Regions from separate parts of the Kitasatospora sp. NPDC059160 genome, predicted to be linked through region 1. Evidence: riboswitches for the same ligand, from Rfam matches in the RefSeq annotation. Region 1 holds a riboswitch; each other region holds the start of a gene.

Region 1 (7,231 bases):
GGATGACGCTGCGCAAGGCCGCCTACGGCGGACAGATCGCCAAGGCGCTCGACTTCCTCGCCGGGCAGCAGAACGGTGACGGCGGGTTCAACGTCGCCTCCACCGGGCAGCGGGGGTCGGACGTCCGGGCGTCCACGCAGGTGCTCGGCGGCGCCACCGGCATCTCCTTCGGCACGCTGTCCCGCGACCTCGGCGGCTCGCCGACGCCGACCGGGACGCCGTCCACCACGCCGACGGGCACGCCGACCCCGACCGGTACGGCCACCCCGACGGGTACGGCCACCCCGACGGGTACGGCCACCCCGACGGGTACGGCCACCCCGACGGGTACTCCCTCCACCACTCCGACCGGCACGCCCACCCCGACCGGCACGCCCACCCCGACGACCACGTCCTCCGGAACCCCGACCGGCGCGCCCCCCACGACCGCGCCCGTCCCCGCCACTGACCCGCCGTCGTCCGGCGGCGGCGACGCCCCGGTGGGTAGCGGTGCCGATGCGGTCGGAGGCGGACCGGCGCAGACCGGTTCGGACCACCTGGCCAGCACCGGAACCCAGGCACTGGCGCTGACGGCGGCCGCCGGTGCGCTGACCGCGCTCGGTGCCGCTGCCGTCGTCGTCGCCCGTCGCCGCCGGACGGCCGCCCCGGGGCGTCACCGGTGAGCCGGGGACTCGGGCAGCGGCTCGCCCGGCTGTCCGGAGCGGCGGCACTGACCTCCGCGCTGGCGTTCGGCGGCCTCGCCGTGGGCGTGGTCCCGGCTGCCGCTGCGCCGTTGCCGATGGAGCAGTGCACTCCGACCTCCGGGGTCGTCCTCGCCGTGGACCTGAGCAAGTGGGGCGGCCCGCTGCTGCGCTCCTGCGGCTCCACGCCCACCACCGGCTACACCCTGCTGAACCAAGGGGGTTGGAAGACCACCGGCACCGGCCACGACGGCCCGGCCTTCATCTGCCGGATCGGCTACAGCGGTTACCAGGGCGGCAAGCAGTTCCCGACCCCGGACCAGGAGAAGTGCGTCCTGACACCTCCGGCCACCGCGTACTGGTCGTACTGGCACGCTGATCCGGGCCAGAACGAGTGGTCCTACAGCCAGCTCGGGGCGATGCTCTACCAGCCGAAGCCCGGCAGCGTCGACCTGTGGATCTACGGCGGCACCAACGTGGAGGGCACCGAGGGGCGTCCGACCTTCTCGCCGGACAGCGTCCGGGCCCACAACCCCAGTTCCGGCGGGCAGCCGGCCGACCCGGGCCAGGGCACGACGGGCGGCTCCGGCGGAGCGGCGAGCGGTTCCGGTACGACGGGCGGATCGGGCACGACGGGCGGCAGCGGTACGACGCGTGGCGGCGGCTCCGGCTCGACCGGGGGTGCCCCGGCCCCGGCCGCACCCCGGCCCGGCGGAACCCGTCCGCCGGCGCCCGCCGCGACCCCGGGAACGGGTACCGCGGCCACTCCTGCGGACGGCATCACCCCGCCGGGAGCGCCCGATCCCACGCCGGTACCGGCCGAAGTCTCCACCGCCCCGCCGACCGAGACCCCGAGTGACGGGCCGACACCGCAGACGGCCGTGGCCGCGGCCGGGGCGACGTCCGCGCCCGCCGTGCCCGGCGGGGTGGTGGACGCCAACCCGGTGGCCGACGCCCCGCACGACTCCGGTTCGATGGTGCCCGCTGCGCTCGGGGCGGTCCTCGTCGTGGCGCTGGGCGTGGCCACGGTGGTGGCCGCACGCCGTCGCCGCCGACGGGCCGAGTGATCCGGTGAGCGCGCAAGACACCTGCGGCCTCGGCTCCCCGCAGCGCAGCCCCGGGCGGGGCGCCGGGGGCCGGCGCGCCCCGCGCAACCTCCACCCGCTGGCCTGGTGGGCCTGGGCGCTCGCCCTGGCGACCGCGGCCAGCCGCACCACCAACCCCTTGCTGCTCCTGCTCGTCCTCGCCGTGCTCGGCTACGTGGTCACCGCCCGCCGCAGCGAGGCCCCGTGGGCCCGCGGGTTCACCTACTACCTGTGGCTGGCGCTGACGGTGGTGGCGATCCGGGTGGTCTTCCGATGCGTCTTCGCCACCGGTGTCACCCCGCACGACCACCTGCTCTTCTCCCTGCCGCACATCCCCACCCCCGACTGGTACGCGGGGATCCGGATCGGCGGCCCGGTCTCGCTGGAGGCCACGCTCTCCGCCGCCTTCGACGGGCTGCGGCTGGCCTGTCTGATCTGCTGCATCGGCGCCGCGAACACCCTCGCCAACCCCAAGCGGGCCCTGCGCGTCCTGCCCGGTGCCCTCTACGAGCTCGGCGTCGCCGTGACGGTGGCGCTCAGTGTCGCGCCCCAGCTGGTGCAGAGCGTCCAACGGGTCGCCCGGGCACGGCGGTTGCGTGCGGGGCGGCGCAAGGGCGTCCGTGCCCTGCGCAGCATCGTGGTGCCGGTCCTGGAGGACGCGCTGGAGCGTTCGCTGGGCCTCGCGGCCGCGATGGACTCGCGTGGCTACGGGCGTTCCGGCACCGCCTCGCGCCGGTCCCGCCGGCTCACCGGGGTGCTGATGCTGCTCGGCCTGTGCGGCCTGTGCGCCGGGGTGTACGGACTGCTGGACGGGACGGCCCCGGCCGCGCTCGGCCTGCCCGCCTTCCTCGCGGGTGCCGTGCTCTGCGTGGCGGGTCTGCTGCTCGGCGGGCGCCGGGTGCGGCGCACCACCTACCGGCCGGACCGCTGGCGGGCCGCGGAGTGGGGCGTGGCCGGTTGCGGAGTGGCCGCCGCCGTGCTGCTGTCCGCCACCGTCGGCTACGACGCCACCGACCTCAACCCCTCCCTCTACCCGCTGACCTGGCCGACGCTGCCGCTGGTCCCGGTGCTCGCCCTGCTCCTGGCGGGCGCGGCCGGGATCGTCTCGCCGCCGCCCGGCCGCACGCCCGGACCCACCGCCGTGCCGGGGCCGCGCCCGACCGCGCAGCCCGACGACGCCACCGCCATCGCCGCCGCCACCACCACCGACCGCACGACCTCCGAGGTGAGCACGTGATCCGATTCGACCGGGTCGGCGTGGTGTACGACGGCGAGAGCACGCCCGTCCTGCGCGACGTCGACCTGCACATCCCGGAGGGCGAGCTCTGCCTGGTGGTCGGCCGTACCGGGGCGGGCAAGTCCACCCTGCTCGGCGCCGTCAACGGCCTCGTGCCGCACTTCACCGGCGGCACCCTGCGAGGCCGGGTCACCGTGGACGGCCGGGACACCGCCCACCACCCGCCGAGGGAACTCGCCGACGTGGTCGGCGTTGTGGGACAGGACCCGTCGGCCGGCTTCACCACCGACACGGTGGAGGAGGAACTCGCCTACGTCATGGAGCAGTTGGCGATCCCCCCGGAGGTCATGCGCAAGCGGGTCGAGGAGACCCTGGACCTGCTCGGCCTGGCCGAGCTGCGCCACCGCGCCCTGCACGAGCTCTCCGGCGGCCAGCAGCAGCGCGTCGCCATCGGATCCGTCCTCACCGCGCACCCCCGCGTGCTGGTCCTGGACGAGCCGACCTCCGCGCTCGACCCGACGGCGGCCGAGGAGGTGCTGGCCGCGATCACCCGGCTGGTCCACGACCTCGGGGTGACCGTCCTGCTGGCCGAGCACCGCTTGGAGCGCGTCGTCCAGTACGCCGACCGCGTCGCCTACCTGCCGGGGGACGGGACGGTCGTGCACGGTCCGCCCGCCGAGGTCTTCCGGGACACCGCGATCGCGCCGCCCGTCGTCGACCTCGGCCGCCTGGCCGGATGGCGGCCGCTGCCGCTGTCCGTCCGGGACGCCCGCCGCGCCGCCGCACCGCTGCGGGAGCGGCTCACGGACGTACCGGTTCCCCCGCCGCGCCGGGCAGCGGCGGCGGGGGAACCGGTGCTGGAGGCGAAGGGCGTGGTGGTCCGGTACGGGCCGGTGGCCGCCGTCCGGGACGTCCGGCTGGACCTGCGCGCGGGCGAGGTCACGGCGCTGATGGGCCGCAACGGCTCCGGGAAGTCCTCGCTGCTGTGGGCCCTCCAGGGTTCCGGGCCCCGCCAGGGCGGCAGCGTGAAGGTCACCGGAGCCGGGGGCGGGAAGGCCGAGGACCCCAAGCGCCTGCCCGCGGCCAGGGCGCGGCAGCTGGTCGGGCTCGTCCCGCAGACCCCCACCGACCTGCTGTACCTGGAGACGGTCGCCCGGGAACTCGCCCAGAGCGATGCCGAAGCCGAGGGCGCCGACGGGCCGACCGCCCGGCAGATCCTGGACCGCCTGGCCCCCGGGATCCCGGACGACACCCACCCCCGGGACCTCTCCGAGGGGCAGAAGCTGGCCCTCGTCCTGGCGATCCAACTGTCCGCCGCACCAAGGGTCGTGCTGCTGGACGAACCCACCCGGGGGCTCGACTACCACGCCAAGGAGGCGCTCACCGGCATCGTGGACGCGCTCGCCGCCGAAGGCCGTACGGTCGTCGTCTCCACCCACGACGTCGAGTTCGTCGCCTCCGCCGCCGACCGCGTCGTGGTGATGGCCGAGGGCGAGATCGTCGCCGACGGGCCGACCGCCCAGGTCATCGTCGCCTCGCCCACCTTCGCCCCGCAGACCGCCAAGATCCTCGCCCCACTCGGCTACCTGACGATCCGACAGGTCGCCGAGGCCCTCGAACCGGCGGAGGCCGCGCGATGACCGCCGTACGGATCCCCGGCCGGGCCCGCGTCGTCGTCGCCCTGGCCGCCTTCATCGGCCTGGTCGCCTTCACCTGGCCGTTCGTCGTCGCACCCGGGAAGTTCGGCTCCAACTACGCCCCGCCGCTGATCTTCGCCGCCCTGCTCGTCCTGGTCCTCGCCGTCGTCATCGCCGAGATCTCGGCCGGCGGCATCGACGCCAAGGCGCTCGCCATGCTCGGCGTCCTGTCCGCCGTCAACGCCGGGCTCCGACCCCTCGGCGCCGGGACGGCCGGCGTGGAGACGGTCTTCTTCATCCTCGTCCTGGCCGGCCGCGTCTTCGGCCCTGGCTTCGGCTTCACCCTCGGCTGCACCTCGCTGTTCGCCTCCGCCCTGCTCACCGGCGGAGTCGGCCCCTGGATGCCCTACCAGATGTTCGGCTGCGCCTTCGTCGGCATGCTCGCAGGCCTTCTGCCGAAGACCCGGCGCCGCCGGGTGGAGGTGCCCGTGCTGGCCGTGTACGGGGCCTTCTCCGGCTACCTGTTCGGCTTCCTGCTCAACCTGTCCTTCTGGCCGTTCTCCACCGACCCGAACAGTTCGATCGCCTACCTCCCCGGTCTGCCCTTCACCGAGCAGTGGCACCGCTACCTGCTGTTCGACCTCGCCACGTCGCTCGGCTGGGACACCGGCCGCGCCGTCACCACCCTGACCGCCGTGCTCGTCGTCGGGCCCGCCGTCCTGACCGTCTTCCGCCGAGCGGCCCGCCGCGCCAACTTCGAACCCACCGTGCGCTTCGAGGCCGATTGACGGCCCCGGCGGACAGGCCTACTCTGCCGGATGTAGTGATGGCGTAAGGAAGCCGGTGGAACTCCGGCACGGTCGCGCCACTGTGAGCGGATCGCCCTTCGGGACGGCCCGCGAGTCAGATACGACGCCATCACGATTCGCCCCAACAAGAGCGGGACGCACGATCCCCGAAGGAGGCTCCACCGTGAGCACCAGTATGCCCGGACCCTCTGCCCTGCCCGTCCCGGTCGTGGTGCCGGCGTCCAAGGCCGTCGCCTGGCTCGTCGTCACCGCGTTCCTCGCGCTGGCCGTCTACTACTTCATCGGCGTCGACCAGGGCGCCTACTCCGTGTTCGGCAAGGACATGCACATCCACGAGTTCGTCCACGACTCGCGGCACTTCCTCGGCTTCCCCTGCCACTGACGAGCGGAAGCAGCGAACAACCAGACATGGAGAAGAAACTCATCCTGCGCGGCGTGCTCGCCGGCGCAGTGGCCGGCCTGCTCGCCTTCGTCTTCGCGCGGATCTTCGCCGAGCCGCAGATCAACGCGGCGATCGAGTACGAGAGCGGTCGTGACGACGCGCAGGGCCTGCTGGACAAGGCCGCCGGCCTGCCCATGGACATGGGCGGACCGGACATCTTCAGCCGCACCGTCCAGGCCAACGTCGGCATCGGCACCGGCATGATCCTGTTCGGTGCGGCGATGGGCGCGCTGTTCGCGGTGGCGTACACCGTGTGCCTCGGCCGAACCGGCAGGCTCCGCCCGCGCAACCTGGCGATGCTGGTGGCCCTGGGCGGGTTCCTCGGCCTGTACCTCGTGCCGTTCGTCAAGTACCCCGCCAACCCGCCGGCCATCGGACACCCCGACACCATCCGCGACCGCGGCAACCTGTACCTGGCCATGGTCGCCTGCTCGCTCCTGTTCCTCGTGCTGGCGGTCTGGCTCGGCAAGCGCCTCCAGGCCCGGTTCGGGAACTGGAACGCCACCCTGCTCGCCGCCGGCGCCTTCGCGGCGGCGATCGGCATCGTCATGGCGGTGCTCCCCTCGCTCGGCGAACTCGCCGACAACGTCCAGCAGTTCGGCCATCACGCGACCGAGACGCCGCTGCCGCTGACCGACGACAAGGGCGCCATCGTCTACCCGGGCTTCCCGGCGGACACCCTGTTCGAGTTCCGCTTCTACTCGGTGGCCGCGCAGCTGCTGCTGTGGGCCGCACTGGGCCTGCTCTTCGGACCGATGGCCGAGCGAGTGATCAACGCCCGTGCGGCGGCCGCCACGGCGGTCCCGGCCGAGTCCGGCCCCGAGCCGGTCGGCGCGGCGTGACGCACACCCGACCGAGGACCGCGACGCCGCAGCGTGTCGCGGCCCTCGGGCCGTTCTTCGCCTACGAGACCCACGAGGCCGACGAGGCCCACGAGACCTGCCAGGCCCACGAGACCCATGACGACGGCGCAGTCGCCGTGCCGTGGCGGCCGATGGCCGAACTCCTCGATGATCCAGCGGTGTTGGGGGAGCGGGTGGCCTTCGCCCGGAACCACCTCGTGGCGGCGGGGGGTCGTCCGCCCGAGGCGGTCGAGCAGCGGGTGGCGGCCTCGGTGACCCACCTGGGGCTGGTGGCGCGGCTGCTCTCACCCGCGTTCGCGGTGGCCGTCCTGGACGGGGCGCTGCTCGGGTACGGGCTGCGGGAGGCGAGGTGGCAGCCGACACCGGGCGGCCTGTTCCCGCTGTCGCTGCCCGCCCGTGACGCCGTTCCCGTCGCCGACCGGGCCGAGCTCGCCGCGCGGTTCGCGGCGGAGGTGCTGGACGGGCCGGTGCGGGAGCT
Region 2 (7,231 bases), on a different contig from region 1:
TCGCCTTGCCCAGGCCGATCGGCCGCTCGTGCCCCTGCTCCAGTGCGTTCAGCAGGGCGCCGGTGGCCTCCACCGGGTCGTTGGGCAGGCCCAGTGCGCGGGCGAAGACATTGGTCGAACCGCCCGGCACCACGGCCAGTCGCGGGACCTTCTCGCCCGGGCCGTGCGCCAGCAGCCCGTTCACCACCTCGTTGACGGTGCCGTCCCCGCCCAGCGCCACCACCAGGTCGACCGTGCCGTCCTGGGCGGCGTCCCGGGCCAGGTCGTGCGCGTGCCCCCGGTACTGGGTCTCGGCGACGTCCAGCTTGAGGTCGCTGCGCAGCGCGTGGATCAGTACGTCCCTGGTCCGGCCACTGGTGGTGGTGGCCTTGTGGTTCACGACCAGGAGAGCGCGCATGGGGAAAGCCTACGGGGCCGTACGGACCGACCGGCGGCTACCCTGCTGGAGTGACCGCAGAATCCTCCGCACCCGTACCCGCCCGCCCGGTCCCGCTCACCCTGGGCGCCGCCATCACCGCCCTGGAGGGCGCGGCGCTCGCCGTCGTCGGCGTCTCGGACATGGTGTCCGCACTGTCCGGCCAGGCCAAGCAGCTGGCCCTGAACGAGTTCGGCGGCCTGGTCATCGTGCTGCTCGGGGTGCTGCCGATACTGGCCGCCCGCGCGCTGCTCAAGGAGCGCCGCTGGGGCCGCAGCCCCGCCGTGCTGACCAACTCGATCTGCCTGCCGGTGGCTTACTACATGGTCCAGAGCGGCGGCGCGATGATCGCGGTCGGTGCGCTGGTCGGCCTGCTCGGCCTGGTGGGCATCGGTGCGCTGCTGAACCCGAGGTCGACGGCGGCCCTGTACGCGCAGCAGGAGGGCTGAGCGCCCCCACCGCCCCGAACACGAACGGACGGCCGCCGCAGCACCCGCTGCGGCGGCCGTCCGTTCGTGCCGGTCCTGCTACTCCTCGACGAGGAGCTTCTCCCGCAGCTGGGCCAAGGTCCGGGCCAGCAGGCGGGACACGTGCATCTGGGAGATCCCCACCTCGGCGGCGATCTGCGACTGGGTCATGTTCCGGAAGAACCGCAGCACCAGGATCTTCTGCTCCCGGGGCGGCAGTTGGGCCAGCAGGGGCTTGAGCGACTCGCGGTACTCGACGCCCTCCAGTGCCTCGTCGGTGGCGCCCAGGGTGTCCGCCACGGCCGGCGACTCGTCGTCGCTGTCCGGGACGTCCAGGGACAGCGTGGAGTACGCGTTGGCGGACTCCAGGCCCTCCAGCACGTCCTCCTCGGAGATGCCCAGGTGCTCGGCCAGCTCGTGCACCGTGGGGGAGCGGCCGTGCCGCTGGGAGAGCTCGCTGGTCGCCGTGGTGAGCGACAGCCGCAGCTCCTGGAGGCGGCGCGGGACGCGCACCGCCCACCCCTTGTCGCGGAAGTGCCGCTTGATCTCGCCGACGATGGTCGGCGTCGCGTAGGTGGAGAACTCGACCCCGCGCTCGTGGTCGAAGCGGTCCACCGACTTGATCAGTCCGATGGTGGCGACCTGGGTCAGGTCGTCCAGCGGCTCACCCCGGTTGCGGAACCGCCGGGCCAGGTGTTCGACCAGCGGGATGTGCATCCGGACCAGCTGGTTGCGCAGCTCCACGCGCTCCGGGGAGCCCTCGGGCAGCGCGGCCAGCCGGACGAACAGCGCGCGGGCGGCCTCCCGGTCCGGTGCGCCGGTGCGGTGCGAGCCCTGGGCGGGCACGGCGCCGTGCAGGTCCGCGCCCTCCGCCGCCGGTTCCGGCGGGGGAGTGGAGGCGGGCGTCGGCTCAGACGTCGGCTCGGTCGGGTGGCTCATCCGGTGGGCGTCCTTCGGGTGCGCTTCGTCGTTGGCGGCGAGGCCGGAAACGCTCGCCTGGGTCGGTACGGCAGGTCCCGCCGTCGCGAGGCCGGTACGGTCCAGATCACTCACGGCCATTCCCCCGTTCCGTTCCGGGAGCACCGGGGCCGTCGGCCCCGGCATCGTCTCGTTGGTCGTACCGCCGGTGGGCGGTACCGGGAGCCGCCCACCGGCCCCGGGTGGGGTGCGGCGGACGGCCCTTGCAGGGTGCTGCTGCTCGGTGCCCGGTCAGTGGGCGGCGGACCCGCCGCGCTTCTTGTGCAGGCTGATCGTCACGGTGTTGTCCTCGGCGACCGAGGAGTCCACCTCGCCGGCCAGCGCGGAGAGCACCGTCCACGCGAAGGTGTCGCGTTCGGGCGCCTTGCCGTCCGTGGTCGGAGCGGAGACCGTCACCTTGAGCGAGTCGCCGACCAGCCGGAACTCGCAGGACAGGACGGAGCCGGGCACCGCCTGCTGGAGCAGGATGGCGCAGGCCTCGTCCACCGCGATCCGCAGGTCCTCGATCTCGTCGAGGGTGAAGTCCAGCCGGGCGGCAAGCCCGGCCGTCGCTGTTCGCAGCACGGAGAGGTAGGCCCCTGCCGCGGGCAGCCGGACCTCCACGAAGTCCTGAACTCCGAGATCGCTGTCGATCTGGGACACCCTTGCCTCCTGGGTGACGCGCTGTGCTTGCTTGGTACCCCCGAGGGGGCGTCCTCCGCACCCGGTGCGGGAGTTACTCATGGTAAGGCATTGCGACGCAGGGTGGCAGGGGCTTTGCCCCTACTCCGTGCGTGGGTTCAACGCTTCCCGGCGGCCGTGAGTGCCTCATCGGTGAGCCGGTAGACCGTCCACCCGTTCATCGGCACCGCGCCGAGCGAGCGGTAGAAGTCGATCGAGGGCTGGTTCCAGTCCAGCACCGACCATTCGACCCGGGCGTAGCCGCGCTCGACGGCGATCCTCGCCAGCTCCAGCAGGAGCGCCTTGCCGTGGCCGCCGCCGCGGGCCTGCGGGCGGACGTAGAGGTCCTCCAGGTAGATCCCGTGGGTGCCGCGCCAGGTCGAGAAGTTGAGGAACCAGAGCGCGAAGCCGACCGGTTCGCCGGTGGCCGGGTCCTCCGCGATCAGGCCGAACAGCGCCGGGGCGGCGCCGAACAGCGCCTCGCGCAGCTGCTCCTCCGTGGCCACCGCCTCCTGGGGGGCCTTCTCGTACTCCGCGAGCTCACGGATCATGGCCAGGACGACGGGAACGTCGGTGACGACGGCGGTGCGGATCATGCCGCGAGCCTACTGCGCGGGCCCCGCCCGGGCCCAGGGCCGGAGCGGGGTCCGATCGTCGGTCGCGCCGGTCAGCGGGCCGGGACGGTGCGCAGGAACCCGGCCAGGGTGCTGATCGCGGCCGGGTTGCGCGGGCTCTCGACCAGGTCGACGTAGTCCATGACGAAGATCCGGTCGTTCCTGATCGCGGCGACGTTTGCCAGCGGCGGGAAGGACTTGAGGAACGTCCGCTTCTCCTCGGCGCCCGGGGTCGCGTAGTTGTTGATCACGATCACCTCGGGGTCGCGCTGCACCACGCTCTCCCAGCCGGCGGTGACCCAGGTGTCCGCGAGGTCGCCCATGACGTTGGTCCCGCCGGCCTTCGCGATGATCTCGTTCGCGGCGGCGAACTTCCCGGCGGTGTACGGCTTGTCCTGCCCGCTGTCGTACAGGAAGACGGACGGGCGGCGCTCCGGCTGCGGCACGGCGGCGATGGTGGCCCTGGACTCGGCGATCAGCTTGTCCGCGCGGTCCTCGACGTCGAAGATCGCGCCCAGGTTGGCCAGGTCGGTGTAGAGCGCCTCCAGCGGGTCCATCACCCCGCGCTCGGAGCCCTTGCCGCTGCGGCAGGACTCGCTGAGCACGTAGGAGTCCACGCCGAGCGCCTTGAACGCCTGCGGGGTGACCCCGGTGCCCTCGTCGAAGCCGTAGTGCCAGCCGGCGAACACCAGGTCGGCCTTGGCGTCCAGGGCGATCTCCTTGGTGAGCACCTTCTTGGAGAGCCAGTCGGTCTGCCGGTAGCCGTCCTTCCAGGCCACCTTGTCGACCTGCCCCTTGTCGTCGGGCATCACGTAGCCGGCCATCCGGTCGGCGAGGCCGAGGGAGAGCATCAGTTCGGTGATGTTGACGTCGTTGGTCACCACCCGGGCGGGCTTCTGCGCGAAGGTGAGCCGCTCGCCGCAGTTCGTCACGGTCACCGGGTAGTGGCCGGAGGCGGTGGCGGCGCCGGGGCGGGGGGCGATCTCGGCGCCGCAGGCGGTCAGCCCGAGGGTGAGCAGGGCGGTGGCGGCAACGGCCTTGGTGCGCATACGGGTTCCTTCGGATCGGAACGGTCCCGGGGATTCGCGGGGGGTCAGGCGAGACGGTCGAACAGCAGCTGGAGGGCGCCGGTCCCGGGGTGGCGGACGGGGGTGGCCCGGACGCCGAACACCTCGGCCAGCAGTTCGGGGCGGAGCACCTCGTGGGGCTCGCCGGCGGCGACGATCCGGCCGGCCTCCAGCACGTACAGCCGGTCGCAGTGGCCCGCCGCCAGGTTGAGGTCGTGCAGGGCGGTGAGCACCGTCGGCCCGGCCTCGCTGGCGAGTGCCAGCACCTCCAACTGGTGGGCGATGTCGAGGTGGTTGGTGGGCTCGTCCAGCACCAGCAGGCGCGGTTCCTGGACGAGCGCGCGGGCGATCAGCACCCGCTGCTTCTCGCCGCCGGACAGGCTCGGGAAGGCGCGTTCGGCGAGGTGGTCGGCCCGGACCCGGCGCAGCGCGGCGGCGCAGCGCTCCCGGTCCCCGGCGGTCGGGCCGGCGGCGAGGCCTCGCCGGTGCGGCAGCCGGCCCATGGCGACCACCTCGGCCACCGTGAACTCGAACTCGGCGGGGTGCTCCTGGGTCAGCGCGGCCACCCGGCGGGCGGTGTCGCGGGCGGTGAGCGCGTGCAGGTCGTCGCCGCCCAGCCTGACGGTCCCGCCGGCCGGGCGCAGCACCCGGTAGACGCAGCGCAGCAGGGTCGACTTGCCGCTGCCGTTCGGGCCGATCAGTCCGATCACCTGCCCGGCGGCGGCCGTCAGGCTCACCTCGTGGACCAGCCGGGCGCCGGCCAGTTCCACCGAGACGCCGTCGACCCGCAGGTCCTCCGCGCCGGTCGAAGGGGTCGGGCCCGTCATCGCCGGCCTCCGAAGGCCTGGCCGCGGCGGCGCATCATCAGCAGGAAGGCGGGCACCCCGAGCACCGCGGTGAACACCCCGACGGGCAGTTCGGCGGGCGCCAGCAGGGTGCGGGAGGCGATGTCCACCCAGACCAGCAGCAGCGCCCCGGCGAGCGGCGCGATCGCCAGCACCCGGCGGTGCCCGGCGCCGACCAGCATCCGGGCCAGGTGCGGCATCAGCAGTCCGACGAAGCCGATCGCCCCGCTGACGGCGACCACGGTGCCGGTGACGGCGGCGGTGACCACGAACAGTTCCCGGCGCAGCCGGTCGGGGTCGACGCCGAGCGAGGCGGAGGTCTCGTCGCCCATCGCGAGCGCGTCCAACCGTCCGGCGGCGCAGGCCAGGTAGGCCAGTCCGGCCAGGACGGTGGCGGCCGCGATCGGCACCGAGCCCCAGGTGGCGCCGCCGAGGCTGCCGAGCAGCCACATCATGGCGTCCCGGGCGGCCTCGGCGTGGTCGGCGGAGAAGACCATCAGGGTGGTCAGGGCGGAGAAGCCGTAGGAGAGCGCGGTGCCGGTGAGCACCAGCCGCAGCGGGGTGAGCCCGTACGCGGTGCGGGCGGCGAGGTAGACCAGCACCATGGCGAGCAGCGCGGAGCCGAACGCGGAGACCGAGATCGCCCACACCCCGAGCGAGGCGAAGGCGCCGAGCAGCAGGACGGCGTTGGCGCCGACGGCGGCGCCGGAGGAGATGCCCAGGACGAAGGGGTCGGCGAGGGCGTTGCGCACCAGGGCCTGGACGGCGACCCCGGTGGCGGCGAGCCCGCCGCCGACCACGGCGGCCAGCAGGGTGCGCGGCAGCCGCAGCTCCCAGACGATCGCGTACGCCGCCGCGTCGCTCGCGTCCAGCCGTCCGCCGGTCAGCCCGGCGCCCAACAGTCGCAGGACGTCCGGGAGTTCGATTCCGGAGGCGCCGAGCGCGACGCCGCAGACCAGGGAGAGCAGCAGGGCGGCGGCGAGGCCGAGGGCGAGCGGGAGGGTCGGTATTCGGCGGACGGGGTCACTCACGGGCGGGCGCGCCTTGCCTCGGGCCGCGGGTGTGCCGGGGCGGGCGCCGGCCGGGGCCGGGCCCGGGCGCCTTCCCCTCGCAGTCCACGGCGAGTTGTCGGGAGTCCAGCGGCCGGGGGCGATCGGGCTGGCCCGGCCCCGGGACCGCGGGCCGTGCTCACCGTTGCGGGTCAGCGCCGGATTCTCACCGGACTTCCCCCTCGGACGCCCTGGCAGCATAACAGCCACTCAGGGTAGGCAACCCTTACCGGGGTCCGTTCCCGGGGCGGGGGCACGGGAACGCACGACCGCCCCCGTCCGACGGTGCGGACGGGGGCGGCCGGGTGGCGACGCGTCAGGCTCAGGCCTGCTTGGTCTCCCAGAAGATCTTGTCGACCTCCGCGATCAGGTCCAGCAGGGCCTGGCCGGTGGCCGGGTCGGTGGACGCCTTGGCGGCCGAGGCGGCCTTCAGGGTGTCGTTGATCAGCTGGTGCAGCTGCGGGTACTTCTCGAAGTGCGGGGCCTTGAAGTAGTCGCTCCACAGCACCGAGATGTGGTGCTTGACGGCCTCGGCGCGCTGCTCCTTGATGATGATGGCGCGGGCGCGGAAGTGCGGGTCCTCGTTGGCCTGGTACTTCTCCTGGGTGGCCTTGACCGACTCGGCCTCCAGCTTGGCCTGGGCGGGGTCGTAGACACCGCACGGCAGGTCGCAGTGGGCGTGAGCAGTGGCACGCGGTGCAAACAGACGAGAGAACATGGGAGTCCTTCCTTAGATCGTCTTCCCGCGCCCGAGATTACCCTTCCGGCCTCCGGGTTTCGCGGCCGGGCGGTGGGCCTAGGGCGAAAGACGGACCCGGAACCGGGGTAATCCGGACATCGAACGGATGACGGTCCGTACGGCAGACTGGGGCGGTCGGTCCGGGAGGAGGAGCCATGGCGCGGAGCGCGGAGCCGCAGGGCGGCGGGCAGGGCGGCGCGGTGCCGTTCGGGCTGGTCGACGTGACGGGCCCGTCGATGGTCCCGACCCTGCGCGAGGGCGACCGGCTGCTGGTCCGCTACGGGGCGCCGATCCGGCCCGGCGCGGTGGTGCTGTTCCGGCACCCGTTCCAGCAGGACCTGCTGGTGGTGAAGCGGGCCGCCGAGCGCCGCCCGAAGGGCTGGTGGCTGCTGTCCGA
Region 3 (7,231 bases), on a different contig from region 1:
GGAGGTGGACCCCTGGACCGACGGTGACCGGCACGCGGCTGTCCAGTTTACCCATGTCCGACGGACCGAGGCGCGGCGCCTCCCGGATCTCCAGCCCGATGCCGTGGCCGACCGGGTGCGGAGAGGCCTCGGCGTGCCCGGCCGCCTCCAGGACCTGCCGGGCCACCCGGTCGGGCACGCACTGCTCGACGCCCGGGCCGAGCGCCTCCCGACCCGCCCGCTGGGCGCGGAAGACCAGCCGGTGCAGCTCGACCTGCCAGGGCGCGGGAGCCGCTCCGATCACGAAGGTCCGGGCGGTCGAGACGCCGTAGCCCCGGTACTGGGCGCCCATCACCACGGTGAGGAAGTCGCCCTCCTCCACCCGGCGGTCGGTGGGCTGGTGGGCGGGCTGGCCGGAGTGGCTGCCGGTGCCGACCGACACCGGGAAGGCCGCCCGGTCGGCTCCGTGGTCGATCATCCGGCGCTCCAGCTCCATCGCCAGGTGCCGCTCGGTCCGGCCGACCAGGATCGACTCCAGCAGCTCGCCCAGCGCCTGGTCGGCGATCTCGGCGGCGATCCGCAGGTCCGCGATCTCGTGCTCGTCCTTGACCACCCGCAGCCGCTCCACCACCTGGCCGAGGTCCGCCAGCCGGCCGCCCTCCAGCAGGCCCGCGACCGCCCGGTGCCGGGTGACGGTCAGGTCGTGCTCCTCGACCGCCAGGTCGCGCACCCCCAGCCGGTCCGCGGTGGCGGCGGCCGCCAGGGCGGTGTCCGCCCCGGCCGCCACCGGCACCTGGGTGACGTCCGCGGCGATCAGGTGCTCCCCCGAGTCGTCCGGCGGCAGGTCGTCCGGGAGCGTCAGCAGCACCCGGTCCCGGGTCAGCAGCAGGGTCGCCCCGCAGGGCGCGCAGCCCGTCAGGTACCGCACGTTCGCCGCCCGGGTGATCAGCGCCGCGTCGGCGCCGGCCGCGCTGCAGTGCTCCCTCACCCGCTCCCGCCGCCCCGCGTACGCATCCGCCATGCGTCGAGCCTACGAACCCCCGGCCCGAAGCGCCCGCCGAGCACCCCCGAGGGATGCGCCGGCACCCCACTGCGCCCCGCGCGCCCCCGCGCACTCCCCGCTGACCGCCGTCACCTCCCCTCCGGGTCGATCAGGCCCCGGCGGTAGGCCGGGACGAGGTTCTGCGGGACGAGCATCTCCCGGCCGTTCAGGGTGATCGGGACGAGCTTCGGGCCGGTCGCCTTCCACTGGGCGCGGCGGTGCCGGGTGTTGCTGCGCGAGGTCCTGCGCTTGGGAACTGCCATCGGGGGCTCCTGTCGGGTGGTGCCGGGCCGTCGGGTCCGGGCTAACGGGTGGTGCCGGAGGCGTACGGGAGGAGGGCCGTCTCGCGGGCGTTCTTGACCGCCCGGGCCACCGCCCGCTGCTGCTGGACGGTGAGCCGGGTGACCCGCCGGCTGCGGATCTTGCCGCGGTCGGAGACGAAGCGGCGCAGCAGGTCGGTGTCCTTGTAGTCGACGTACTCGATGCCGGCCGCGACCAGCGGGTTGGGCCGGGCCTTCGGCGCGGCGGTGCGGTTGCGCACGGGTGCTCCCTTGCGGTGGTGGGCGGTGTCGGTCAGTGGTGGACGGGGTCGAGGAGGTCCCGGAAGCCGTCCGGGAGGGCCTTCCAGCCGGGTTCGCCGGCGGCGAGTTCGGTGTCGGTGAGCAGGCAGGAGTCGAGCAGTTCGGTGAGGCCGTCGACGTCCAACCCCTCCGCGGTGAAGCTGAGCTGCTGCACCCGGTCCCCGTGCAGGGGGTGCCAGTCGAGGGCGGCCGCGGCGCGGCGGGCCGGCGGGTAGAGGTCCCAGGCGGCGTCGGGCAGGGCGATCAGCCAGGGCCCGCACTCCTCGACCGCGAGGTTGGCCCCGGCCGCGTCCCAGGCGAGCATCAGGTCGGGCCGGTTGGCGAGCCAGAACCGGCCGCGGCTGCGCTGGGCGGCCGGGACGAGCAGTTCGAGGGCCCGGTGCAGCCGTTCCGGGTGCAGCGGCCGGCGGCGCTCCCAGACCAGGGTGCTCACCCCGGCCTCGTCGCTCTCCTGGGGGAGCAGCGCGATCGCCGGGTTGACGCGGTCGCGCGCGGCGGCCACGTCGAAGCCGCCGAGGGCGGCCCGGGCGAGCGCACCGGTGCCGAGCCGGACCACCCGGGCGGTCGGGTGGAGCTGGCGCAGCAGCGCGAGCCCCGGCGCGTGCGCGGTGGCGCGCGGCACGGCGAGCGTGGTGGCGTACTCGACCTGGTGGGCGAGCGCCTCGGCGCGGGTGCGTTCGTCCCGGGCGGCGGTGTGCTGCCCGTGCTCCACCAGCTCGTCGGGCACGGAGAGTTCGCCGACCAGCCGGTCCGGGTCGACGGCGGTGACCACGCCCGCGAGTTCGATCGCCTCCGCCAGGGGGCGGCCGTCCACCTCGCCCCCGGCGAGCACCTCGACCGCGGGGTGCGGGTCGCTGCCGCCCCAGAGTTCGACCACCGCGAGCCCGTACCGGCCGCCGTCGGCGAGTTCCAGCAGCCGGGGCAGCAGGTCCTCGCGCAGGGCGCAGCACGGGCAGTCGTTCACCAGCGGGACCGAGCCGGTGTCGAACGCCCCGCCGGCGTCCCGCAGTTCGCGGTGGACCAGGCCGCGCGCGGCGTCCCGCAGGTCGTGCCGCAGCACCACGGCGTCCACCGCGGCGGCCGTCAACTCCTCGACGGCGGACCGGCGTTCGTCCGGGTGCAGCCCGGCGACCACCACCACCGGGAGCCTGGTGCCGTCCATGCCGCTCACCAGCTCGCCTTGCGCACGCCCGGCAGGTGTCCGGCGTGGGCGTGGACGCGCAGGTTGACCCGGGAGAGGCCGAAGGCGCGCAGGTAGCCGCGCGGCCGGCCGTCGACGGCATCGCGGTTGCGGACCCTGGTGGGGCTCGCGTCGCGGGGCTGGCGGGCGAGTTCGGCCTGGGCGGCGGCGCGCTCGGCGGGGGCGGTGCCGGGGTGGGCGATGAGCCGCTTGAGTTCGGCCCGGCGCTGGGCGTAGCGGGCGACGATCACTCGCCGCTGCTCGTTCTTGGCGATCTTGCTCTGCTTGGCCATCAGACCTTCCCCCCTCGGGCGCGGATGCGGGCGACGGCGGCCTCGACGCCGATCGTGTCGACGGTCTTGATCCCCTTGGCGCTCAGCACCAGCCGGACGTACCGGCCCTCACTGGGCAGCCAGTAGCGCTTGCGCTGGATGTTGGGGTCGAAGCGGCGCGGGGTGCGGCGGTGCGAGTGCGAGATCGCGTTGCCGAAGCCGGGCCGGCGGCCGGTGAGCCGGCAGTGGGCGGACATGGGTGCTCCCTGGCGTCCGGGAATGGGCAGGACGGAGGTCACGTTACACCAGATGAAAATGACATCCATTTCGGTGTACGGTTCCGATCCATCCCCGCGAACCCCGCACCCGGAGGCCCCCGGACCCCGAGGGTCCACGGGCCCGAGACCCCAGGAGGACGCCCGATGGCCCGCAGCGAACTGCGCCCCGTGATCAAGCTCCGCTCCACCGCCGGCACCGGCTACACGTACGTGACCCGCAAGAACCGCCGCAACGACCCGGACCGGATGGTCCTGCGCAAGTACGACCCGGTCGCGGGCCGGCACGTCGACTTCCGCGAAGAGCGCTGACCGCACGAACCCCTCGGAGGAGCCCAGCCATGAAGCCCGGAATCCACCCCGCCTACCGCCCGGTCGTCTTCCGCGACAAGGTCGGCGGCCTCGCCTTCCTCACCCGCTCCACGGTCACCGGTGACCGCACGGTCGAGTGGGAGGACGGCAACACCTACCCGGTGATCGACGTCGAGATCTCCTCGGCGAGCCACCCCTTCTACACCGGCCAGTCCCGGGTGCTCGACACCGCCGGCCGGGTCGAGCAGTTCCGCCGCCGCTACGGCGACCGGCACTGACGGCGGAACGCGAACGGCGCCTCCCCGGCTCGGGGAGGCGCCGTTCGCGACGCGCGGACACTGCCGCCACCGCTACTGCTGCTGCGTGGGCGTCCAGCGCTTCTCGACGCCCGCCAGCTTCCAGTACGCGATGGCGATCGCCCACACCACCACGAACAGCCCGGCGATCGCGTAGCCGACGTTGTCCAGCGAGATGTCCGCGATGAACCCGGTCACCGGGTCGGTCAGGTCGAGCTTCTCGTGCAGCACGCCGACCAGCTCGATGGTGCCGATGATGAAGGCCACCGCGATCGACAGCCCGGTGATGGTCAGGTTGTAGTACACCTTGCGCACCGGGTTGGAGAAGGCCCACTGGTACGCGAAGTTCATGAACGTCCCGTCCAGGGTGTCGAACAGGCTCATCCCGGCCGCGAACAGCAGCGGCAGGCAGACGATCGCGTACCAGGGCAGCCCGGCCGCCGCGCCCGAACCGGCCATCACCATCAGGGTGACCTCGGTCGCGGTGTCGAAGCCCAGGCCCAGCACCATGCCGACCGGGAACATCTGCCCGGGCCGGGTGATCGAGCGGGTCGCCCGGTTCAGGATCCGGGCCATGAAGCCGCGCGAGTCGAGGTGCGCCTCCAGCTCCGACTCGTCGAACTGCCCGGCCCGCATCGAGCGGAACACCTTGAGGATGCCGAGCAGCGCCGCCAGGTTGAGCGCTCCGATCAGGTAGAGGAAGGCGCCGGAGGCCGTGGTGCCGACCAGCCCGAGCCACTTGTGGGTGGCCGAGTCGTCGTCCATCAGCGTGTTCGCCAGCTGGGCGCCGCCCGCCACCAGGGCAGCCATGATGACCACCATCGAGGAGTGGCCGAGCGCGAACCAGAAGCCGACCGAGACCGGCCGCTTGCCGTCCGCCATCAGCTTGCGGGTGGTGTTGTCGATCACCGCGATGTGGTCGGCGTCGAAGGCGTGCCGCATGCCGAGGGTGTAGGCCGTGATGCCCAGGCCCACCCCGAAGACCTGGGTGCCGACGGCGTAGTTGTGCGGCGCGACCAGGAAGACGAGGGTCCCGAAGGCCACCACGTGCATGGCCAGGATCACCCCCATCAACCCGGCGGTCCGGAGGGTGTCCTCGCGCTTCCACCGGAAGGTGGGCAGTACGGAGGGGGCGGGGCCCGCCTCGGCGGGCGCGGCGGTTTCGGGCAGGGTCATCTTCGGATCACGCTCCAGCACCTCGTGGAATGACTTCGTGAGATGCCGTGGCCGGTCTCCTGGCTCACGGGGCTTCCCGACCCGCCTTCCCAGGTGCACGAAGCACCCAGTGGCACGTGGATCCGGACGACTGTCCCCCGATCACAGTGGCGAGGGCCGCTCCGGAATGGGACCTGTTGAGGGTCCGTCACCGGTCTTCCCGAGCACCACGGCGGGGAACACCGTAGGGGCAGGACCACACCCTCGCAAGGTTGCGCACCTGTGCAGGTGTCCAGGATCACAGGTCGTGAGCTGCCAGAATGTCCGCATGCATCTCGTACCGGCCGACCGCGCGGGCCACCGCACCATCGACGGACACCGGGTCTGCGAGGCCATCGCCGCCATCGGGGACACCGCCCACGTCCGGACCTGGGCCGAGCGGTTCTCCCTGCTCTCCGACCCCGGCCGGCTCGCCCTGCTGCTCGCCCTCCACCGGGCCGGCCCGCTCGCCGTCAGCGACCTGGCGGTCGCCACCGGCATGCGCGACCCGGCCGTCTCCCAGGCCCTGCGACTGCTCCGCACGGCGGGCGTGGTCACCGGCGACAAGGACGGACGCGTGGTGCGCTACCGGCTCGTGGACGACGCCCTGCGCCCCCTCCTCGACGAGTGCGCCGCCGCCGACCACGAGGAGCCCGCCGCGGCGGCGGGCTGACCGACACTCGGCAAACCACGCCGGGGGCGCGGCGGGGTGAGTACGATCACGATGTGCCGTCCCACCCCCACGTCTGGCCCGCCGACCGCTGGAACACCCGCCCGGTCAAGGCCCGCGTGCTGGCGGTCGCCCGCACCCTCACCTCGGCGACCCGGGTCCTGGACGTCCTCACCCTGCTCGACCCGGACGGCATCGAGCGGTACTTCACCGTCAACCCCGGCTCCGCCTTCGCCGACCGCGCCCTGGACGAGTACCTCCACGGCCTGCCCGGCTACACCGTGCTGGACTGGGAGGACGCCGTCCGCCACCGCTTCGACCTGGCCGTCGCCTGCGCCGTCCACGCCTCCATGCACCGGCTGGACGCCCGCCTGGTCGTCCTCCCGCACGGTGCCGGCTACAACCGCCTGGTCACCGAGTCCACCGGCGACGCGGTCAGCTCCGCCGGCCTCTCCCGCAACGAACTCACCCACCGCGGAGAGGTGTTCGTCGACGTCCTCGGCCTCTCCCACCCCGAACAGCTGGACCGGCTGCGGGCCTCCTGCCCCGAGGCCCTGGACGTCGCCGAGGTCGTCGGCGACCCGTGCTTCGACCGGATCCTGCGCAGCCGACGCTCCCGCGACGGCTACCGCGCCGCCCTCGGCGCCGTCGACGGCCGGCGACTCGTCGTCGTCGACTCCACCTGGAGCGAGCACTCGTTATTCGGCCGTCACCCCGACCTGCCGCAGCGGCTGGTCCGCCGACTGCCCGCCGACGAGTACGCGGTGGCCGTCGTGCTGCACCCCAACATCTGGAGCCGGCACGACCCGGCGGCCCTGCTCGACGACGCCCGGCGGATGGGCCTGCGCCTCGTCCCGCCCCACCAGGGCTGGCAGGCCGCCCTCGTCGCCGCCGACGTCATGATCGGCGACCACGGCTCGGTCTCCTTCTACGGCGCCGCCCTGCGACGGCCCACGATGATCGTCGCCACCGGCGCCGCCGAACTCGACCCGCGGTCCCCCAGCTACGCCTTCGGCCAGGCCGCACCCGTCCTCGACCCCGACGGCGACCTCGCCGCCCAACTCGAACTCGCCCTGGCCCGGACCCCGGACGACCGCACCGACCTGACGGCCATCACCGACCGCTCGCTCGCCCACCGCGGCGAATCCGCCCGACTGCTGCGCCCACTGCTCTACTCCTTCCTCGACGGCCTCGACGAGCCCGCCGGCGAACCCGTCCTGCCGCCCTACCCCAAGCCCGCGCCCCGGCCCGGAGGCGGCGAAGGGCCCAGCGCGTACGACGTCGAGGGCAAGAGCGAGGGGACGGAGGTCAGCCTGCGGCGCTACCCCTTCCACCCCGACGACCACACCCCGCGCGGCTTCCACGCCCTCACCGACGACCACCCGGGCGACGCCCTGCGGTACACCGCCGAAGTCCTCGCCCGCACCGAG
Region 4 (7,231 bases), on a different contig from region 1:
TTGAAGCTGCGCAAGGCCCTGATCCAGGCCCCCGTCCTGTGGGAGCTGCGCAAGCTGAACCCGCTCGACGCGGTCTCCGACGCCGGCGTCCGCAACGGGATCCTGGAGGACTGCAGCACGGGCTGGGGCCAGATCTTCGCCCGGGTCGCCATGGCCGCCCGCAACTACTGCCTCAAGGAAGGCCTGATCAACGGCTCCCCGCTGGCCGAGCCCAACCTGCGGGAGGTCTGGGACAAGCTCCAGGACCCGGCCTACAACATCCGCTCGGTCGCCTACCTGACGGTCTACAACGCCCACCAGCTCAAGATCGCCCGCCCCGACCTGACCACTGGCCCGGCCGACACCCAGGCCCTGCTCGCCCGGTACAACGGCCTCGGCGAGGACGCCCAGCAGTACGGCCGCGAGCTGATCGGCCTGTACAACGTCCTGGAGGGCTACAACCTGCTCTCCCGCACCAAGTGAGCTCCGCTGCCCCGGCGGACGCCGAACGGCCCCGGGACTACTCCCCCACCGCCGCCGTCGTGAACCTCCTGCTGGGGGTGCCCGGCATCGTCCCGGTCTGGCTGCTCTACTACTTCGCCGCCAACTGGCCGCTCGCCGCACTCGGTTGGACCAGCCGTGAGCCGACGGAGAACGACGGTGTCCTGCCGTGGCTGCTGCTGCCCGGCCCCCTGGTGCTCGGCTCCGCCGTCCTGTGGTGGTTCGCCAACCGCGCCCTGCGGCGCCGCACCGCCCCGCACGGCCGCCGCGCGGTGTACTGGCCGACCAGCGTCCTGCTGACCCTGGTGCCCACCTTCGTGCTCATCGTCGTCCTGTAGGAGAAAGAGAGTTGGAAAACGTGCAGACCACCGTCACCCGGCGCACCGTCACCCGACGGACCGCCGTCCGGGGCGCCGCCGTCCTCGGCGCGGCCGCGGCCACGGCCGCCCTGCTCCCGGGCACGGCCTCGGCCGCCCCGGGCACCACCCCGCCGCAGGCTCCCGGGCTCCCCGAACTCACCGAACGGAAGCTCCCCACCAGCGCCAACGGCTGGACGATCGAGAAGGAGGCCAACCACGTCTCCACCGTCTGGACCCGCCAGGTCGCCGGCACCGGGCTCTCGGTCGACCTCCGGATCGGCGACGTCGAGGAGATCCTCGTCCACCTGATCCGGCGCTTCCACTACGAGGTGGAGGAACTCCCCGACGGCGACCTGCTCGGCTGGCAGGAGATCGGCGGCCTGCGGACGGCACTGCCGGAGTCGAACCTCGCCTCCGGCACCGCCGTCCGCATCCGCCCCGGCGCCTCGGCCAAGGGCGGCCTCTTCGCCCACCAGGAACTGGTGCTGCGCGACATCCTCGCCGACTGCCAGGGCGTGGTGCGCTGGGGCGGGGACGACGACGAGGTGGACGAGTCGCTGTTCTACCTCGCCCTCGGCCCGCAGGACCGCCGGGTGAACCGGCTCGCCGACCGCCTGCGCGGCTGGGCCGAACGCCCCGGCTCGGGCGCCGGCACCCCGGTGGACGTGGCCTCCCCGGACCGCCGCACCGAGGCGAGCACCCTGGCCCGCACCCAGCGCGCGGGCTGACCAACCCACGGGGCGGGCCCGGCAGCCGTGCCGCGCCCGCCCCCGAACCCGTCCGATCGGCCCGCCTGATCAGCCCATCTGATCAACCCGCCCGATCAGCCCGCGAGTTCGGCCCGCAGGCGGCGGGCGGCCGCGACCAGGCTGTCCAGCGAGGCGCGGGTCTCGGGCCAGCCGCGGGTCTTGAGGCCGCAGTCGGGGTTGACCCAGAGCCGCTCGGCGGGGATCGCCGCCAGTCCGGCCCGCAGCAGCTCGACGGCCTCCTCGGTGCTCGGCACCCGCGGGGAGTGGATGTCCCAGACACCCGGGCCGACCTCGCGCGGGTACCCGGCGGAGGCCAGTTCCCCGGCGACCTCCATGTGCGAACGGGTCGCCTCCAGGGAGATCACGTCGGCGTCGAGTTCGTCGATCGCGGTCATGATCGCGCCGAACTCGGCGTAGCACATGTGGGTGTGCACCTGGGTGTCGGCGCGCACGCCCGAGGTGGCCAGCCGGAAGGCCTCGGTGGCCCAGTCCAGGTAGGCCGGGCGACCGGCGGCGCGCAGCGGCAGGGTCTCGCGCAGGGCCGGTTCGTCGACCTGGACGACGGCGGCGCCCGCGGCCTCCAGGTCGGCGACCTCGTCGCGCAGGGCGAGGGCCACCTGCCGGGCGGTCTCGGCGAGCGGCTGGTCGTCGCGGACGAAGGACCAGGCGAGCATGGTGACCGGGCCGGTCAGCATGCCCTTGACCGGGCGGTCGGTCAGGTCCTGGGCGTAGCGGAACCAGTCGACGGTCATCGGCTGCGGGCGGGAGATGTCCCCGGCCAGGACCGGCGGCCGGACGTAGCGGGTGCCGTAGGACTGCACCCAGCCGTGCCGGGTGGCCAGGTAGCCGGTGAGCTGCTCGGCGAAGTACTGGACCATGTCGTTGCGCTCGGGCTCGCCGTGCACCAGGACGTCCAGGCCGGTCTTCTCCTGGTAGGCGACCACCTCGCGGACCTCCGCCTCCATCCGCTCCCGGTACGCGGCGGCGTCGATCCGCCCGGCGGTCAGGTCGGCCCGGGCGACGCGCAGTTCGGTGGTCTGCGGGAAGGAGCCGATGGTGGTGGTCGGCAGCAGCGGCAGTGCGAGCCGGGCCCGCTGGGCCGCGGCCCGTACGGGGTAGGGCTGGGCGCGCCGGGCGTCGCCCGGGGTGACGGCCGCGGTGCGGGCGCGCACGGCCGGGTCGCGGGTGATCGGCGAGGTGGCGCGGGAGGCCAGGTCGGCGCGGTTGGCGGCGAGTTCGGCGGTGATCGCGCCGGTGCCCTCGCGCAGGGCGCGGGCCAGCAGCGCGGTCTCGGTGGCCTTCTGCTTGGCGAAGGCGAGCCAGCGGGCGATCTGCGGGTCGATGTCGCGTTCGAGGGTGGCGTCGATCGGCACGTGCAGCAGCGAGCAGGAGGGCGCGACGTCGACCCGGTCGGCGAGCCCGAGCAGGGTGGCCAGGGTGGCCAGCGAGGCGCCCAGGTCGTTGATCCAGATGTTGCGGCCGTCGATCACCCCGGCGACCAGGCGCTTGCCGGGCAGCCCGCCGACGGCGGCGAGGTCCGCCAGGTTGGCGGCGGCCGGTCCGGTGAAGTCCAGCGCCAGGCCCTCCACCGGGGCCTTGGCCAGCACCGCCAGGGCGTCGCCGAGGCGGTCGAAGTAGCTCGCCACCAGCAGCTTGGGGCGCTCGGTCGGCGCGCCCAGCTCGCGGTAGGCCCGGGCCGCGGAGTTCAGCTCGGCCGGGGTCCGGTCCTGGACCAGCGCGGGCTCGTCCAGCTGCACCCACTCCGCACCGGCGGCCCGGAGCGCCGCGAGCAGTTCCGCGTAGACGGGCAGCAGCCGGTCCAGCAGGGTGATCGGCTGGAAGTCGGGGGCCACCCCCGGCGCCGGCTTGGCGAGCAGCAGGTAGCTGACCGGCCCGACCAGCACCGGACGGGCGCCGTGGCCGAGCGCGAGCGCCTCCCTGAGCTCGGCGACGGCCTTGGCCGGGTTCGCGGCGAAGGCGGTGTCCGGCCCCAGCTCCGGGACGAGGTAGTGGTAGTTGGTGTCGAACCACTTGGTCATCTCCAGCGGAGCGACGTCCTGGTTGCCGCGCGCCATGGCGAAGTAGCCGTCCAGCGGGTCGGCGTCGACCGCCGCCCGGTGCCGCGGCGGGATCGCGCCGACCGCCACGGTGGTGTCCAGGACGTGGTCGTAGAGCGAGAAGTCGCCGGTCGGGACCTCCTCGATGCCGGAGTCGGCGAGCTGCTGCCAGTTCCCCCGGCGCAGGTCGGCGGCGGTGGCCAGCAGCACCTCGGCGGTGACGGCGCCCTTCCAGTACCCCTCGATCGCCTTCTTCAACTCCCGGCCCCGCCCCTGGCGGGGGTAGCCGTGGGCGGTGGCGAGGGTCGCCGCGGCTGCGGACTTCGTGGTCAAGGGACTCTCCTTCGCGAGTCTGGTTCCTCAAGTGCCCGGCGACGGGGACGAGGACGCGAAGGGACGACGGACCGGACGGGCCCCCGCACACGGGTACGGCTCCGCCAGGTGTGGTCGCCGACCCGCCCTCGAGGTCACCGGATGGCCGGGCGCGAACGGTCGCACCCGGGCAGTGGCAGGTCTTCGGACTCGCGGGCCCGCCCGTCCTCCTCGAGGACCGGCACCTACTGGCCGTCGCTTCCCAGACCCGAACCGGGCCCAGTGCGTATGACGGCGGTCGTTCCCACTCACCGCTGCGGGGCAGTCCCGGACTGGCCAGTTGAAAGGCGTCACCGGGTTCCCTCTTACGACACCCCGCCTGGCGGACGGGGCGAACCAGCTGCACCCGCCACCCTACGGGCAGCCCGCCGCTTTCCGGCCGGAGAACCGCACAACCGTCCACATGATGAGACGACGTCAGCCTCCGACGACCTCGGCCTGCGACCGGGGTCAGCCTCCGGCCGCTGCGACGGCCCGGGTCAGCCGACCGCCACCCCGACCAAGCAGGTGTCGTCGTCGGTGTCGGCACCGCTGTACTGCAACAGGTGGTCCAGGTGCCCCTCGAGGCCGTCCCCACCCTCGGCGGCCAGCCGGTGCGCCCGCTCGGCGAGGGTCGTCAGGTTGCTCAGCGACGCCTGGAGGGACTCGTCGCGGCGCTCGATCAGCCCGTCGGTGTACATCACCAGGGTGTCCCCGGGCCGGAGCACGATCTCCTCCTCCTGGTAGTCCGCCTGGTCGACGGCGCCGAGCAGGATCCCGCCGAGCTGCGGGAGGGTCCGCGCCCGGCCCTCGCGCAGCAGGACCGGTGGCGGGTGGCCAGCGCGGGCCCAGCGCAGCCGCCGGGTGGCGGGTTCGTAGAGCCCGCAGACGGCGGTGGCGGTCACGTTGTCCGTGAGGTGGTGGGTCACGCTGTTCAGCCAGTTGAGCAGTTGGCCCGGTCCGGCACCGGTGGCGGCCAGGCCGCGCAGGGCGTTGCGCAACGCGACCATGCCGGTGGCTGCCTCGATGCCGTGCCCGGCGACGTCGCCGACGCAGATCAGGACGTCGCCGGTGGGCAGCACGAGGGCGTCGTACCAGTCGCCGCCGACCAGGTGGTCCTTCTCGGCGGGGCGGTAGCGCACCGCCACGTGCAGGTCGTGAAGGTCCAGCGGCCCCCGGGCGGGCGGCATGATGGCGTGCTGGAGCTGGAGGGCGAGGCGGCTGCGCTCGGCGGCCTGCTGCTCGCTCTGGGCGAGCTGGTCGCGGGTGGCGGCCAGGGCGACCTCGGTCCAGTGCTGGGCGGAGATGTCCTGGTAGGCGCCGCGGACCACGCGCAGTCCGCTGTCCGGGTCGTGCACCGGTTCCGCCACCACCCGGATGTGCCGGGTGACCCCGTCGGCGCGCTGGAGGCGGAAGGCGGTGGAGGCGGGCCGCCGGTGGTGCAGCAGCGTCCGCAGGAAGCGGCCGATGGTCTGCCGGTCGTCCGGGTGGGCGTGCTCGGCGAGCTGGTCGAGGGCGATCGGCCGGTCGGTCGGCGCGAGCCCGTGCAGCTCGAACAGGGTTTCGTTCCAGTCGATCCGACGGGTCGCCAGGTTCTCCTCGAAGCCGCCGATGCGGCCGAGGCGTTGGGCGTGCTGGAGCAGTCGGGCGACCCGCGGGGTACCGTCGTCGAGCCGCCAGACGACCACCAGGTGGGTGCCGTGCCGGCTGATGCCCACCTGGGCCCGGGCGGTCAGCGGCACCCCGTCGACCAGGGCGGCCAGCCGCATGTCCTGGGTACGGAAGGGCTCGCCGGTGGCGAAGACGTGCTCGACCATCTCGGCCAGACCGCCCGGTGCGGCCGCCAGCGGGTAGGCCTCCAGCAGTCGGCGACCCACGATGGCCACCGTCGGCCGGCCGGCGAAGTCCGCGAAGGACGGGTTGACGTGCCGGATCACGAACCGGGGCGGGAGTCCGTCGTGGTCCGGGGCGAGCCGCAGGACCAGGCAGGGGTCGAACAGTCCGTCGGCCAGCTGCCGCAGTTCGTCGAACTGGGCGTCCGCGGGATCGGTGGCGGAGAACTCCCGTCCGTCCCAGGACTCCAGGGTGGCGGCGGCCACCTCGGCGAGCGCCTCGAACTGCCGTTGCAGGGGCTGGGAGCGCTCGGGGAGTTCCTCGTTCCAGCAGAGCTCCAGCACGCCGATCAGCCGGCCGCCGACCCCGGCCGGCACGGCCAGCCGACCGCCGCGGACGTCGTGCTGGCCGATCGAGGGCAGCGAGGCGTCGGCGAGCACGGGGTAGGCGACGGTGCCTCGTTCGTCCAGCGCCCGGCGGGCCGGCGTGGGCACGCCCGGGGGTACGTGGCGCCAGCGGCGGGCCTCCTCCGGCTGGAACCCGGCGCTGCCCGCGAGGGAGAGCGAGAGGTCGGGATGGGCGGCCCAGACGGCCACCGCGGCCACGCCGAGCGGCCGCAGGGCGTGCTCCAGCATGGAGCGGGCCGCGCTCTCGGCGTCGCCGCCCGCGACAGTGTCGGCCTCGATGCTGCGCAGCCGGCGGGCGACCGGGTCCGTGGTACGGACGGCCGTACCGGCGACGAAGTCACGGGCGAGTGCGGAGATCCGGTCGGCCGCGACCTGGTTGACCAGGTCGGCGGCCAGCGCCAGGGTGGTCACCCCGGCCTGCTCGGCGAGGCCCTCCAGCTGGCGGGCGGCCTCGGTGGGGCCGCAGCGCAGCCGTTCCACCAGGACGCCGACGGCCAGCTCTACCACGGCGCGGCCCGCCGAGTCGGCCTGGGCCTGGTCGAGTTCCCGGCGCAGCCACTCCACCGTGCTGGCGAGCCGGCCCATGGCGGTCGCCGTCGGGTCCGGGTCCGGGTCCGGGTCCGGGTCCGGGTCCGGGCCGCCCGGGGCTGCCGGGCGGCCCGTCGGTTCCGGACCGTACGACGGGGACGCCTCGCCGGGCGGGGCTGCGTCGCCGACCGGCTGCGGACCGGCCGGGGTGCGCTGGGCGCCGACCCTGGGCAGGACGGTGGCCGGGTCCGCCGCCCGAGCGCGATCGGCTGCGGGCTGCTCCGGTGGGTGCTGCACGGTGGTGGGCTCCTGGGTCGTGGACGGCGGCTCCGGACGGCGACTCCGGACGGCGGCTACCGGGTGAGGTGGTGGGTGATCCGGTTGATCACCTCGTCCGCGTCCACCGGCTTGGTGATGTAGTCGCTCGCCCCTGCGGCCAGGCTCTTCTCCCGGTCGCCGAGCATCGC

What was found. Region 1 has a riboswitch for cobalamin ahead of ACFXOZ_RS01195 (CbtB-domain containing protein). Riboswitches for the same ligand answer to the same signal wherever they lie in the genome.
Region 2: another riboswitch for cobalamin. It lies ahead of ACFXOZ_RS17715 (FecCD family ABC transporter permease); the one in region 1 lies ahead of ACFXOZ_RS01195 (CbtB-domain containing protein).
Region 3: another riboswitch for cobalamin. It lies ahead of ACFXOZ_RS36265 (HoxN/HupN/NixA family nickel/cobalt transporter); the one in region 1 lies ahead of ACFXOZ_RS01195 (CbtB-domain containing protein).
Region 4: another riboswitch for cobalamin. It lies ahead of metE (5-methyltetrahydropteroyltriglutamate--homocysteine S-methyltransferase); the one in region 1 lies ahead of ACFXOZ_RS01195 (CbtB-domain containing protein).

What each region holds. Positions count from the first base shown of each region.
Region 1 covers NZ_JBHZCN010000002.1:36,376-43,606, forward strand. Annotated here, with positions in the region: gene ACFXOZ_RS01170 (prenyltransferase/squalene oxidase repeat-containing protein) at 1-662, shown strand, start outside; gene ACFXOZ_RS01175 (hypothetical protein) at 659-1,747, shown strand; gene ACFXOZ_RS01180 (CbiQ family ECF transporter T component) at 1,752-3,002, shown strand; gene ACFXOZ_RS01185 (ABC transporter ATP-binding protein) at 2,999-4,642, shown strand; gene ACFXOZ_RS01190 (ECF transporter S component) at 4,639-5,427, shown strand; cobalamin riboswitch at 5,450-5,574, shown strand; gene ACFXOZ_RS01195 (CbtB-domain containing protein) at 5,612-5,830, shown strand; gene ACFXOZ_RS01200 (CbtA family protein) at 5,857-6,732, shown strand; gene ACFXOZ_RS01205 ((2Fe-2S)-binding protein) at 6,729-7,231, shown strand, end outside.
Region 2 covers NZ_JBHZCN010000036.1:59,831-67,061, forward strand. Annotated here, with positions in the region: gene ACFXOZ_RS17680 (diacylglycerol/lipid kinase family protein) at 1-397, opposite strand, end outside; gene ACFXOZ_RS17685 (hypothetical protein) at 448-864, shown strand; gene ACFXOZ_RS17690 (RNA polymerase sigma factor SigF) at 943-1,935, opposite strand; gene ACFXOZ_RS17695 (anti-sigma regulatory factor) at 2,092-2,502, opposite strand; gene ACFXOZ_RS17700 (GNAT family N-acetyltransferase) at 2,640-3,116, opposite strand; gene ACFXOZ_RS17705 (ABC transporter substrate-binding protein) at 3,188-4,183, opposite strand; gene ACFXOZ_RS17710 (ABC transporter ATP-binding protein) at 4,228-5,028, opposite strand; gene ACFXOZ_RS17715 (FecCD family ABC transporter permease) at 5,025-6,077, opposite strand; cobalamin riboswitch at 6,173-6,318, opposite strand; gene sodN (superoxide dismutase, Ni) at 6,418-6,813, opposite strand; gene sodX (nickel-type superoxide dismutase maturation protease) at 6,990-7,231, shown strand, end outside.
Region 3 covers NZ_JBHZCN010000125.1:411-7,641, reverse strand. Annotated here, with positions in the region: gene ACFXOZ_RS36305 (aminopeptidase P family protein) at 1-1,000, opposite strand, end outside; gene rpmF (50S ribosomal protein L32) at 1,111-1,284, opposite strand; gene rpsR (30S ribosomal protein S18) at 1,326-1,562, opposite strand; gene ACFXOZ_RS36290 (CobW family GTP-binding protein) at 1,595-2,764, opposite strand; gene rpsN (30S ribosomal protein S14) at 2,770-3,075, opposite strand; gene rpmB (50S ribosomal protein L28) at 3,075-3,311, opposite strand; gene rpmG (50S ribosomal protein L33) at 3,477-3,641, shown strand; gene ACFXOZ_RS36270 (type B 50S ribosomal protein L31) at 3,671-3,919, shown strand; gene ACFXOZ_RS36265 (HoxN/HupN/NixA family nickel/cobalt transporter) at 3,992-5,113, opposite strand; cobalamin riboswitch at 5,145-5,339, opposite strand; gene ACFXOZ_RS36260 (ArsR/SmtB family transcription factor) at 5,421-5,804, shown strand; gene ACFXOZ_RS36255 (hypothetical protein) at 5,858-7,231, shown strand, end outside.
Region 4 covers NZ_JBHZCN010000011.1:44,626-51,856, reverse strand. Annotated here, with positions in the region: gene ACFXOZ_RS06915 (glycoside hydrolase domain-containing protein) at 1-462, shown strand, start outside; gene ACFXOZ_RS06910 (hypothetical protein) at 459-818, shown strand; gene ACFXOZ_RS06905 (hypothetical protein) at 839-1,567, shown strand; gene metE (5-methyltetrahydropteroyltriglutamate--homocysteine S-methyltransferase) at 1,663-3,978, opposite strand; cobalamin riboswitch at 4,156-4,325, opposite strand; gene ACFXOZ_RS06895 (SpoIIE family protein phosphatase) at 4,497-7,061, opposite strand; gene ACFXOZ_RS06890 (HAMP domain-containing protein) at 7,118-7,231, opposite strand, start outside.